DNA from 3 places in the Auritidibacter ignavus genome. Region 1 is predicted to be linked to each of the others. Evidence: riboswitches for the same ligand, from Rfam matches in the RefSeq annotation. Region 1 holds a riboswitch; each other region holds the start of a gene.
The links. Region 1 has a riboswitch for thiamine pyrophosphate ahead of QDX22_RS04110 (TenA family protein). Riboswitches for the same ligand answer to the same signal wherever they lie in the genome.

Region 1 (4,058 bases):
CCCAGCACAACGCTTCACCCTCCACTACTCGCCCTCGAATCATCAAGACACAGCAAAACACGGAAGGAACGAAAGGAAGGCAAGGACCGATGACATCTCGACCAGCCACCGCCTTAACCATCGCCGGAACAGATCCCTCGGGAGGAGCCGGCATTCAGGCCGATCTGAAAACCTTCACCACCCTCGGGGTGTACGGAACCTCCGCTATTACCTCGCTGATCGCACAGAACACCCAGGGCGTTCAACAGGTGATCCCCATTGGTATCGATGATCTGCGGGCTCAAATCAGCTCGGTGCTGGATGATCTGCCCATTGACGCCACGAAAATTGGGATGCTCGGCTCGGCCGAGATGGTCAAAGCCGTCGCAAAGATCATTGCCGATCGGCGTGAAGAATTCGGTGTTCTCGTCGTCGACCCGGTACTGGTAGCCACCAGCGGAGATAGCTTGTCCGATGACGATGCCGCTCTGGCGATGGTCGAGCACCTGCTTCCGTTAGCGGATGTGGTGACCCCCAACCTTCCCGAAGCTGCGTGGCTCTCCGATGCCGATGCTGAGGCCGAAAGTCTCGAACAGATGACTGAACAGGCCCACGTTGTGGCTCAGCATGGAACTGGAGCGGTGATGGTCAAAGGTGGTCACCTCTACCACGACACCCAGGAGATGACCGATGTGGTCGTCATCAACGGTGAAGCTTATTCGCTACCGATCCCCCGTGTTAGCACCCGCAATACGCACGGCACCGGGTGCACGTTGTCGTCAGCAATCGCAGCCCGGGCGGCCCTGAACGTATCCGCTCAGACCCCGCCAAGCTCCGAGGATCTGTTGGCGTGGATCAAGAAGGGCCAAACTGATCTGGCCCGCGCCCTGGCCGCTGGGGCACACTGGGAACTCTCCTATGCTCCGCAGACCGGGCACGGGCCCGTCAATCACCTCGCCCTACGGGCCTAGCCACTTAGAGTGCTTGTTGCCAGAACTCGGCTTCCAAGCGTGAGGCGGTGGCAAAGATGTGTGACAACTCGGCGAATCGCTGGTCAGACAACGGCCCCTCGCCAGCCAGCGCGTCGAGGTTGTCAACCTCTTGTTCCGAGGCTTTGACAAACTGTGGATCAATGTAGGTTTCGATCCACTCTTTATACCGGTGGTCGGGGTTTTTCTCCAGGGCCGGTGCAATCTCGGCACCGATTTCGGCGTAGCCGATCAGACACGGTGCCAGGGAGACGTACAGGTCCAGCAGGGTACCGGTCAGCGCAGTGTCGAGCACGTAGCGGGTGTAGGCCACCGTGCCAAGGTCCTCAGGGGTCGCGTTCAGTTCCTCGGGGCTGATCCCCCACTCGGCGGTCATCGAGGTGTGTAATCCGGTTTCCCAGACAATGTTCTTCAGCCCATCCATCGAATGTTGGATGCCCTCGAGCGTGTGTTGCTTATACACGGCCAGTCCGTAGGCGCGGGCAAAGTGAATCAGGAAGTGGTAGTCCTGAATCAGGTAGCGCTGGAAGGCTTCGAGTTCTAGGGATTCATCGGCCAACTTTTGGATAAATTCGTGACGAGTATAGGACTGCCACACCTCCAGGTTGGCCTGCTTCAGATCGTTGAACAACGTCATGCGTGGATTCCTTTCAGCGGGTACTTATAGGTGTCGTTGAAGAAGCCGAGCTCAAGCTCCACCGCCCGGCGGAAAAAGTCGTGGGCGGTCTCGGCATCTTGCGCCCCGGAACGGTCGGCCTCCTGTTCGAGGAAGGTCGCGAAATTCAAGAAGTCCGGGTTGTCGTGCAAGGTGATCCATTCGTGATGAACAAAACTCTCCGGATGGTTTTCGGGAGCTCGGGCCGCCCAGTCTCGGTACAAGCACTCGGTGACCATCAGCACCGCGACCACCGCACTGTAGTTTTGTGAGGATGCCGCTTCCCGCATCAGATCGACGAAACCGCCGGCACTCGGGGTGTCTGGAGTCGATGCGCGGAGTTCATCGGTAACGCCCAGTGCGTCAAAGGCTCGCTGGAAGTAGGTGTCTTCACTATTGACCATTTCTCCGGCGAAGCTGGCGTATCGTAACCGTGCATCGAGCCGGTCCGCGGTGGTGATGGCGGCGCCCAGTAACTGTAAGAACGCTTCAAAGAAGCGGTAGTCCTGGTCGAGATATCCGGCCATCACGGCGTCATCGATTGTTCCCTCGAAAAGCTCGGTCACGAACCGGTGATTAATCGCTTCATCCCAGGTGGCGCGATTGGCTTCAAGGAGTTCTTGACTAAAACGTTGGCTCATTCCGTCCTGTTGTCCTTTCCGTTCTTGCACAGAAAAACTCAGGACACGATCGTGCACTCAGAATAAGGCCTGACGTTGACTCGCTCCACAGGTACCAAGATTCGGTACCAGCACCGCAATGACATCCCTCCGCGAAGATTAATTCGATCAGGTTCTCGGGTTTAATCTCAGCCCATTCTCAGGCACCCCGTGTCGTTCAACACTGTATCGAATGGCCTCATTTTGCGTCTAGGGTGTTGCTCGTTCATCGAGTGCACAGCCGGGCACTCTCAGGGCTCTTTAAACAAGGTCAGTCCAGCCCCCTATGCGTGGCTGGACTAACCCTGTTGCCGTCTGAGCGTTTTTGGGACCCGAAGGCCCGGAAGGCTCTATCCGAACATTACTGCTTTTCGATCACGGCACGGTGAATCATCCGGGCCGCAGTTCTCGCGGTGCGCCCACCAATATCGTGCTTCGGGCTCAACTCGGCGACATCAAAATGTAGTAGTTTCCCACTGCGGGCCACCAGACCGATCACGTACTCAATCACATGGGGCGAGACACCAACAGCTGCCGGAGCGCTGACGCCCGGAGCAACATCGGCCGAAAGCACATCCAAGTCCAGGGTCAGGTAGACCGCATCCAGATCTGCCAGGAACGACTCCACAAACTCTGTCACAGCGCTCTTGTGATCGATGGTGGCCTCCCGGTCAAGGAGGACGGCCACATTCTCAGATTTCGCGCGGTCGAACAGAATTTTGGTGTTGGCTTGCTCAGCAATGCCCAGGGCGGCGTAGTGCAGGTCACGGCCGGCAAGATGCTCATGCTCAGCGATTTGAAAGAATCCGGTTCCGGAGGTCGCAAAGCCGGCGTCCCGGTTGTCAAAGTGAGCATCCAGATTCACGATGCCTAATTTTGCCGAGCCTGACAGCGAACGGTCTGAGGCGTCACCAGCACGCAGGAAGTGGGAAACACCCAGAAAACTGGCCCAGGTAATTTCATGGCCCCCGCCTAATCCGACGGTGAAGTGGCCTTGGTCCAGCAGGGTGCTCAGATTGTCACCGAATTCTTTCTGACCTTCTTCGAGCTCAGCCCCGGTGTCAATGTCTCCGGCATCGTAGATGCTGATCGGTTCCGGCAACGCGAATCCGCCTAATGCCTGGCGCAAGGACTGAGGTCCTTCCACTGCTCCAGGACGACCCATATTGCGTTTCACGCCTTCATCGGAGCGGAACCCTAGCAGTGCGGTTCCTGATTCGGCTGTAGCCGAGAAGGGACGGACGGCTTGGTGCCACCGCAGGTGCTCTGGCCCGTCCCCGTCGACACGGCCACTCCAGTTCTCTTTGTTCATGGTGTCAATAAGAGCCATACAATCTACCCCTGTTCTCAAATCACGAAGCTCACGGACGGTTTACACTGCACGAACGCCGCGACGCCAGACCGAATGCGTCATGGGCATTCCAGGGCGGTAGGCCAAGTGGATGGCAGCGGGGGCGTTCAGCAGGTGAAGATCGGCTCGTTTTCCGACTTCCAGGGAGCCGACTTCATCGTCAGCCCCCACGGCGATGGCGCCACCCAGTGTGGCAGCCCGGATAGCTTCGTGCAAGCTCAACCCCATCTGGAGCACAGCGGTACCCACGCAGAAGTTCATCGACGAGGTATAGCTGGTGCCCGGGTTGCAGTTGGAGGCCAACGCAATCACGGCACCCGCATCAAGCAGGCGACGGCCCGGAGCCAGCTGTTCGCGGGTGGACAGGTCGCAGGCCGGCAAGCAGGTTGCCACAGTGCCACGTTGTCCGGTGCCATTGTCCCGAT
Region 2 (4,058 bases), 670 kb from region 1:
GTAATACCGGCTTCTTCGAAGGAGAAAAAGCTACCGGTACGACCGCAACCGGCCTGCACATCGTCAACAATCAGCAAGATTTCGTGGCTCTTGCACAGCTTGGCCAGCTGACGCAACCATTCGGCGCGTGCGGCACGCAGACCACCTTCACCCTGAACGGTTTCGACGATAATGGCGGCTGGCTTATCGACACCGGATCCGGAGTCTTCCAGAACGCGCTCCAGCCAGATGAAGTCTTCGGTCTCGCCGTTGAAGTAGTCGTCGTAGGGAATTTTCGAGCTGTTGGTCAGCGGAATACCCGCACCCTTACGCTTCATCGAGTTACCGGTGACTGACAGCGAACCCAGGGTCATGCCGTGGAAGGCGTTGGTGAACGACAGAATGTGCTGGCGTCCGGTGACCTTACGGGCCAACTTCAGTGCGGCCTCAACAGTGTTGGTACCGGTCGGGCCAGGGAACATGACCTTGTAGTCCAGACCGCGGGGCTCGAGGATGACTTTCTTGAAGGTTTCCAAGAAGTCGCGACGTGCCGGGGTCATCATGTCCAGCGAGTGCAACGGGCCACCGTTGTCCAGGTACTCGCGGATGGCGTCGATCAGCTTGGGGTGGTTGTGTCCGTAGTTCAGAGCACCAGCCCCGGCGAAGAAGTCCAGGTAGTCGGTGCCATCTTCGGCGATCTGGTGGGAGCCAGATGCTTTGACGAACACGGTCGGCCAGGAGCGGGAATAGCTGCGAACCTCGGACTCTGTTGTCTGAAAAATCTCGGTATCCATGGGGAATTCCTTTCCGTGGAAAAGTTGTCTCGACCCATCTCTCCGCCAGCGAGCGGGATCAGTGCGATCCTGCTCTAGCTGTTCAGCGGTGCGATGTGGTGAAGGTATTCGGTGGGCTGATCGTCGGGGTACATCTCAGGGGTGAATAAGGGGGTAATCTCTTCACCAGCGTTGTTGCGCTTGGCAAAGGAAGCAAACAGGGCGTTGGAGGCTTTATTCGTGGAGGTAATGGTCGTCTCCAACACTTTCGGCTGCACCGATTCGTTGAGCGCGTCCAACATCTGAGAGGCCACGCGCAGTCCCCGAGCGGCTTCGTCGACGCCAACTTGCCAGACCATCAACGTGTCTGGGGCATCAGGGCGGATGTAGCCGGTAATGAACCCGACGACTTCACCATCGAGTTCGGCAACAACGGAGGTTTGGGAGAAATCTCGAACCCACAGCAGATAGCTATACGAGGAGTTCAAGTCCAAGACGCCCGTGTCACGAGCGATCCGATAAATTTTTGCTCCGTCTCCGGGAGCGAACGGTCGAACCGTGATAGCGCGGGGTTTGTCGGTCGGGTGGTCTGGAAGGGTCTTTGTGTCATCCATCTTTTTTCACAATAGACGACTGAAAAATGCTTTCAACCCGCCCCTGACGCCTGTGTGGGCCCATTTTAGGCCGGAAAAAACGCCTAAACCGTTGATAATCATTAGGGACCCGGAGAGCGCCAGGGCTCGAGAAGCCGAGCCAAAAGCTGTTACCAAATTGTTATACAAGACATGTTGGATGTCACATTTTAAGTGGGGTAGCCTCCCGATTCTACACTCGAGCTCATCTCACGGCGTTCAGGAGTTGGGTTGGTGAACAGGTCTTCGGTAGGGTTTTTCTCATCGACAGGGGAGCACCACCGTGGTGCTGAGAGTGCGAACGCATTTCGCAGACCCTCGAACCTGATTCCGGGCCATGCCGGCGAAGGGAGTCGAGTATCTCTCCTTGCACCGTGGGCTAATCGCGGGTGATTCTCACCTCACCCAGGGTGCTCGCCCTCCTATCCCTTGAAGGAGGATATGCACTGATGTCGCACCTCACCCATCACTCACCTGGGCCCGCCCGGTCTCACCGTCGAAAGATCAGCACGGTGTTCGGGCTCTCGGCGGTGGTAGCGCTGGTACTGTCAGGATGTTCGGCCGCAGATCAGGCAGATAATAATGGTGGAGACAACGGTGACGAGAACCAGACAGTTACCATGATGACTCACGATTCCTTCAGTGTCTCCGAGGAATTGCTCGCGCAGTTTGAAGAGGAATCCGGTTACACCGTCACCACCACAGCCCCCGGTGACGCCGGGGCTGTCGTCAACCAGCTCATCCTGCAACAGGACTCCCCCACCGTGGACGGCTTCTTCGGGGTGGAGAATTATTCGGCTCAGACGCTGTTGGACGAAAACTTCCTGCAGGATTATTCCGGTCAACTTCCAGAATCTGCCCAAAACCTCGCCGTTGATGGCTCGGACGCGCTGGTGCCGATCGACCACGGTCAGGTGTGCATCAACGCTGATACCGAGTGGTTTGACGACAACGACCTGGAGCTTCCGGAGACCTTGGACGATCTCACTGATGAGAACTACAAGGACCTGTTGGTCACCAGTGACCCGAATGATTCCTCCCCGGGCCTGGCGTTCTTGGTTGCCACCCGGACGGAATTCGGCGACGATGCCGAACAGTACTGGGAAGACCTGTTCGATAACGGGGTGAAAGTCGCCGGTGGCTGGTCTGATGCTTATTACACCGACTTCTCCGGTTCTGAAGGTGAAGGACCCTACCCGCTGGTGGTGTCTTACTCCTCGTCACCGGCCGCTGAAGAAGGTCGGACCACCAGCATTGACGGCACCTGCATCCAGCAAATCGAATATGCTGGCGTGCTGGAGGATGCCGAGAACCCCGAGGGCGCTCAGGCTTTCATCGACTTCATGCTCTCCGAAGAATTCCAGGCGGATATTCCTGAGCAGATGTTTATGTATCCGGTCGATGACAGCATCGAGCTGCCAGACGAGTGGAGCGAATATGCCTCACTGACCGAGGACCCCATTGAGCCGGATCTGCAAGAGGTCGCGGACCAGCGTGAAGACTGGCTGAACTCTTGGACCGAAACCTATGAGGCCCAGTAGTCGTCTCTATGGCGTCCCGCCTTGTTGTCTGGTTGGTTGCTTGCCTTACTGGTAGGTGACCAACCAGGGGGTGGGATTCACCTGGTCGTAGGTTTGTGCCGGCGTCAGCATGGGCTGGTCTTGACGGTAGAAGTTCTTCCACGCCGGCCACATATCCTCGGGCAAGTCCTCGGTGAGCACGCTCCAGGTCTCCTGTTTGACCTCTTGGGTTCCGTGGCCATCGGCGTGCAACACCACGGCCAGCTCGTCATGGGAGGTATCCACTTGGTCGCGGTTGGTGATCATCGAGGTGCGGAATTGGTGCAGGACCAGCATTTTCTCGGGCAGATCGTTTTCTGCGGTGAGCTCGGCCAACCAGTCGATGACCTCGTTGATTTCAGCGGCATCGACGGTGCCGATCTGACGGCCGTGCACCTGACCGGGTTGCAAGCGCCATTCGGAGTCCAGCGCCAAACCCACGTGGGGTTCTTTCAGCAGGTCCTCATAGAGTTTCGCCTGCGAGAGGAAATCGTTATGACCCGGTTGCAGGTCCAAGATCACGTAAATGTCTTCTTCTTTGGCCCGATCGACCCACTCTTGCAGGTCCTCGACCGGCAGGGCGTTGGAGTAGTTGCCGTCCTCGCCGGGGTGAGCGGTCGCGACGGAGGTGATGATTTCAAAGGCCGGTTGGATCGGATCCTCACTGTTTTCCGAGTACTCATCGGCCAGCTCTTCGACACGAGTTATCGACCCCTCCAGGTCCTGTTCTCCCAGGGCACCCAGTGCCTCTGTGGACGGGGTACCATAAAGTGCGACGAACCGGCGGTCGGGGAACAGCGTATCACCGCCACCGGGCAGTTCTTCTGGTTCCGGGGTCGGCGAGGGCGAGGCAGTCGTGGGCTCTGCCGAGGGGCTAGACGTCGTGTTATTTCCCGCGTCGCTGGCCTGATCTGCCCCATCTGAGGAGCTACAACCGCTCAGCGCTAAACCGGTAGCTAACAGAACGGCGAACAAACGAGAACCACGGAAGTCGCAGGGAGTTTTCATCACGGGCCTACTCTACAGGACCCCCGGCTTAATGACCCGTCATAAATCCAATTGACCTGAAAAGAACGGTGTGATGTCGCGTTTTCGTTGGATCGTGTGGGTGCTCG
Region 3 (4,058 bases), 1.0 Mb from region 1:
GTCCAGCTCGAGATTGTCTCGGTGGCCATCGATCTGCCGTCCCAGGACGCTGAGGAATCCTCTTTCCCGGTGATCGAAATGCTACAGACCACCGTGATCGACACCCAGACGCGGCAACGCATCCCTGGGGTGGTGGGGAATAACTTCTCCTCTTACGTGCGTGACTACGACTTCAGCATCCTGGCCCGCGAGTACGCCGAACGCGATGAGCCGTTACCGGAGGACTTCGGGGTACTCCACGGCAATATTTTCAAGGGCTTCGTAGAGTCCGAGGCCTATCAGCAACAGTTCAGCAAGCTACCGGTGATCTGCATTAGTGCCTCGACCAAGAAGACCTATCACCGCACCGAGCACCAACACCCGGTGCTGGGGGTGGAGTACCGGCAGAATGAGTTCTCGCGCACCGATGAGTACTTCGCCAAGATGGGGATGGCAGTCCGCTACTTCATGCCACCGAAGAGTGTTGCCCCGCTGGCGTTCTACCACTTCGGTGATCTGGAAGCCGACTACACCGATCTGGAACTAGCCTCCACGATCGCGACCATGGAGACCTTCCAGCGGATTTATCGACCCGAGATCTACAACGCTCACACCCCGGCTGGCGAGGTGTATCAGCCCGGCCTGGAACACACTGACTTCTCGCCAACCCAGGTGGTCTATGACCGGGAGGAACGCTCCCGGCTCGGTGTGGAACAGGGCCACTTTGCCCTGGAGAAGCTCATCACCCCGCACCGGGAGACCTTGGAACAGTGGTCGTCGCAGTACGCCGACCACCACCCGCACGCACAGGGAGCCACACGATGACGAAACTTCTACCCACCACCTCCGCCGGAAGTCTGCCCAAACCCTCCTGGCTGGCCGAGCCAGAAAAACTTTGGTCACCCTGGCAACTGGCAGACCAGGCACTGGCCGAAGGCAAACGCGACGCGCTCTTGCTGGCCCTGGCCGAGCAACGCGGTGCCGGCATCGATATCGTCAGCGACGGCGAACAGACCCGCCAGCACTTCGTGACCACCTTCATTGAGAATCTCAACGGTGTGGATTTTGAAAACCGCAAGGTGGTCCAGATTCGGGAGCGCTATGACGCCTCGGTGCCGGTGGTTGTCGATGAGGTCACGCGCAAAGGGCCGGTGTTCGTCCAGGACGCCCGGGAGCTACGGGCCCACACCGAGGCAACGATCAAATGGGCGCTGCCCGGCCCGATGACCATGGTCGATACGTTGTATGACAACTACTACGGTAGCCGGGAGAAGCTGGCCTGGAAATTTGCCGAGATCCTGAATGAAGAAGCCAAAGAACTCGCCGAAGCCGGAGTGGATATTATCCAGTTCGATGAGCCGGCCTTCAACGTGTTCTTTGACGACGTCAAGGCCTGGGGCGTGCAGGCGCTGGAGCGGGCTGCCCAAGGGCTGAGCTGTCAGACCGCCGTGCATGTCTGTTATGGCTACGGGATTGAGGCCAATACCGAGTGGAAGAAGACCCTAGGCGAGGAATGGCGTCAGTATGAGGAGATCTTCCCCCAGATCCAGCAGTCCAGCATTGATATTGTCTCGCTGGAAGCTCACAACTCGCACGTGCCGATCGAGCTCATTGAGCTGGTGCGTGGCAAGAAGCTGATGGTGGGGGCGATCGATGTGGCCAGCCACACCGTGGAGACCCCCGAAGAGGTCGCTGACACGTTGCGCCAGGCCCTGAAACACGTGGATGCCGAAAACCTCTGGGCCTCCACCAACTGCGGGATGGCCCCGTTGCCACGGGATGTGGCCCGAGCCAAGCTCCGTGCCTTGAGCGCTGGGGCCGCGATCCTGCGAGAAGAACTGAGCTCCTAACCCCATACCGGCAACGCTGTGCACGCGGTCGTCCGGGGTGTAACAACCTCGGCCACCGCGTGTGATGGGCCTGAACTTCGGTAGGATGTGGGTGACCTCACGGGCGCTCTGAGCACAGAGCTGAGATCGGACCAAGGCTGTCCGAGCACCGTTTGAACCTGTGCGGGTCATGCCGGCGAAGGAAGAAGGAGTTCTTGCATGACGCATACCTCACCCCTGAACTATTCCACCCACAGCGCTGACTACCTCGTTGACGAAGAGCACGGGATTAAGGTCCCGGTCACCCGCATCCGCCAGGATGATTCTCCCAACGGTGAGCGCAATGAACCGTTCACGGTCTATCGCACCACCGGGCCCGGCTCGGATCCGGTCCGGGGTTTGTCCGGGTTGCGCGAGCAATGGATTGCTGCTCGCGAGGATATCGAGACCTACCAGGCCCGCGGCCGGAAGCTGGAAGATGACGGCGCCAAGGCGCTACGTCGTGGGGCGGCCAGCCAAGAGTGGCAGGGCGCCCAACGGGCCCCGCTGCGGGCCAAGCCCGGGCGTCGGGTGACCCAGATGCACTACGCCCGCAACGGGCAGATCACCCCGGAAATGCGGTTCGTGGCCCTGCGCGAGGGCGTGGATGTCGAGCTGGTGCGTTCCGAGGTGGCCGCCGGTCGGGCGATTATCCCTAATAACGTCAACCACCCCGAATCCGAGCCGATGATTATCGGTAAGGCCTTCAGTGTGAAGGTCAACGCCAATATTGGAAATTCCGCGGTGACCTCCTCGATCGCTGAAGAGGTCTCCAAGATGCAGTGGGCCACCCAGTGGGGTGCTGATACCGTGATGGATTTGTCCACCGGCGATGACATTCACACCACCCGTGAGTGGATTATCCGCAACTCGCCGGTACCGATCGGTACCGTGCCGATTTATCAGGCGCTGGAGAAAGTCAACGGCGACCACCAGGCGCTGACCTGGGAGATCTTCCGCGACACGGTGATCGAACAGTGCGAACAAGGTGTGGACTACATGACGATCCACGCCGGTGTGTTGTTGCGCTACGTGCCGTTGACCGCCGAGCGGGTGACCGGGATTGTCTCCCGCGGTGGCTCGATTATGGCCGGCTGGTGCCTGGGCCATCATCAGGAGAGCTTTTTGTACGAGAACTTTGATGAGCTGTGCGAGATCTTCGCCCAGTACGATGTGGCCTTCTCCCTGGGAGACGGGTTACGCCCGGGCTCGTTGGCCGATGCCAACGATGATGCGCAGTTCGCCGAGTTGGAGACCCTGGCCGAGCTGACCCAGCGGGCCTGGGAGTACGACGTGCAGGTCATGGTCGAAGGCCCCGGCCACATTCCGTTGCATTTGGTGCGCGAGAATGTCGAGAAACAACAACAACTGTGCCACGGTGCCCCGTTCTACACGCTCGGGCCGCTGGTGACCGATATTGCCCCGGGATATGACCATATCACCAGCGCCATCGGCGCCACTGAGATTGCCCGGTACGGGACCGCGATGCTGTGCTACGTGACCCCGAAGGAACACCTGGGGTTGCCGAACCGGGATGACGTGAAAACCGGGGTGATCACCTATAAGATCGCTGCCCACGCCGCGGATGTGGCCAAGGGCCACCCGGGGGCTCGGGACCGGGATGATGCGCTGTCGAAGGCACGGTTCGAGTTCCGGTGGCGCGATCAGTTCGGGCTGTCGTTGGACCCGCAGACCGCCGAGGAATTCCACGACGAGACTCTGCCGGCCGAACCGGCTAAGACCGCGCATTTCTGCTCGATGTGCGGGCCGAAATTCTGCTCGATGCGGATCTCGCAAGATATTCGGGATGAGTTCGGCAATGTCGATGAACAAGCCCGGATCGTGCAACAGGGCATGGCGGCCAAGGCGCGGGAGTTTCGGGAGGCCGGGGGCACCGTATACCTTCCGGACCCGGCGTTCCCGGCCCGCTAGGAGGACCCCGTTACGTAGTCTGCCCGGTGGTGGCGCGTGGAAGCGTGACGGTCACGATCAGTCCACCACCCGGGCGGGCCGTGAGCTCCAGCGCACCGTGGGAACGTTCCACGATGGCGGCCACAATCGCCAGGCCGAGCCCACGGCTGGCGCCACCGGCGCGGCCCCGGGCAGTGTGGAAGGGCTCGGTCAAATGGGCAAGGACCTCGGGATCAATGATCTCACCGGCACCCTCCACCTGAAGCTGTACATCACCGGTCTCATCCGTGTCGACCGGGG

Region 2: linked by a shared signal. The riboswitch ahead of QDX22_RS07345 (thiamine ABC transporter substrate-binding protein) and the one ahead of QDX22_RS04110 (TenA family protein) in region 1 are both predicted to bind thiamine pyrophosphate.
Region 3: linked by a shared signal. The riboswitch ahead of thiC (phosphomethylpyrimidine synthase ThiC) and the one ahead of QDX22_RS04110 (TenA family protein) in region 1 are both predicted to bind thiamine pyrophosphate.

The regions. Positions count from the first base shown of each region.
Region 1 covers NZ_CP122564.1:931,770-935,827, forward strand. Annotated here, with positions in the region: gene thiD (bifunctional hydroxymethylpyrimidine kinase/phosphomethylpyrimidine kinase) at 90-950, shown strand; gene QDX22_RS04105 (TenA family protein) at 955-1,605, opposite strand; gene QDX22_RS04110 (TenA family protein) at 1,602-2,264, opposite strand; TPP riboswitch at 2,372-2,464, opposite strand; gene hutG (formimidoylglutamase) at 2,644-3,612, opposite strand; gene hutI (imidazolonepropionase) at 3,655-4,058, opposite strand, start outside.
Region 2 covers NZ_CP122564.1:1,601,403-1,605,460, forward strand. Annotated here, with positions in the region: gene ectB (diaminobutyrate--2-oxoglutarate transaminase) at 1-773, opposite strand, end outside; gene ectA (diaminobutyrate acetyltransferase) at 848-1,366, opposite strand; TPP riboswitch at 1,644-1,753, shown strand; gene QDX22_RS07345 (thiamine ABC transporter substrate-binding protein) at 1,834-2,925, shown strand; gene QDX22_RS07350 (hypothetical protein) at 2,971-3,951, opposite strand; gene QDX22_RS07355 (ABC transporter permease) at 4,025-4,058, shown strand, end outside.
Region 3 covers NZ_CP122564.1:1,978,110-1,982,167, forward strand. Annotated here, with positions in the region: gene QDX22_RS09050 (putative oxygenase MesX) at 1-804, shown strand, start outside; gene QDX22_RS09055 (methionine synthase) at 801-1,829, shown strand; TPP riboswitch at 1,919-2,030, shown strand; gene thiC (phosphomethylpyrimidine synthase ThiC) at 2,028-3,779, shown strand; gene QDX22_RS09065 (sensor histidine kinase) at 3,790-4,058, opposite strand, start outside.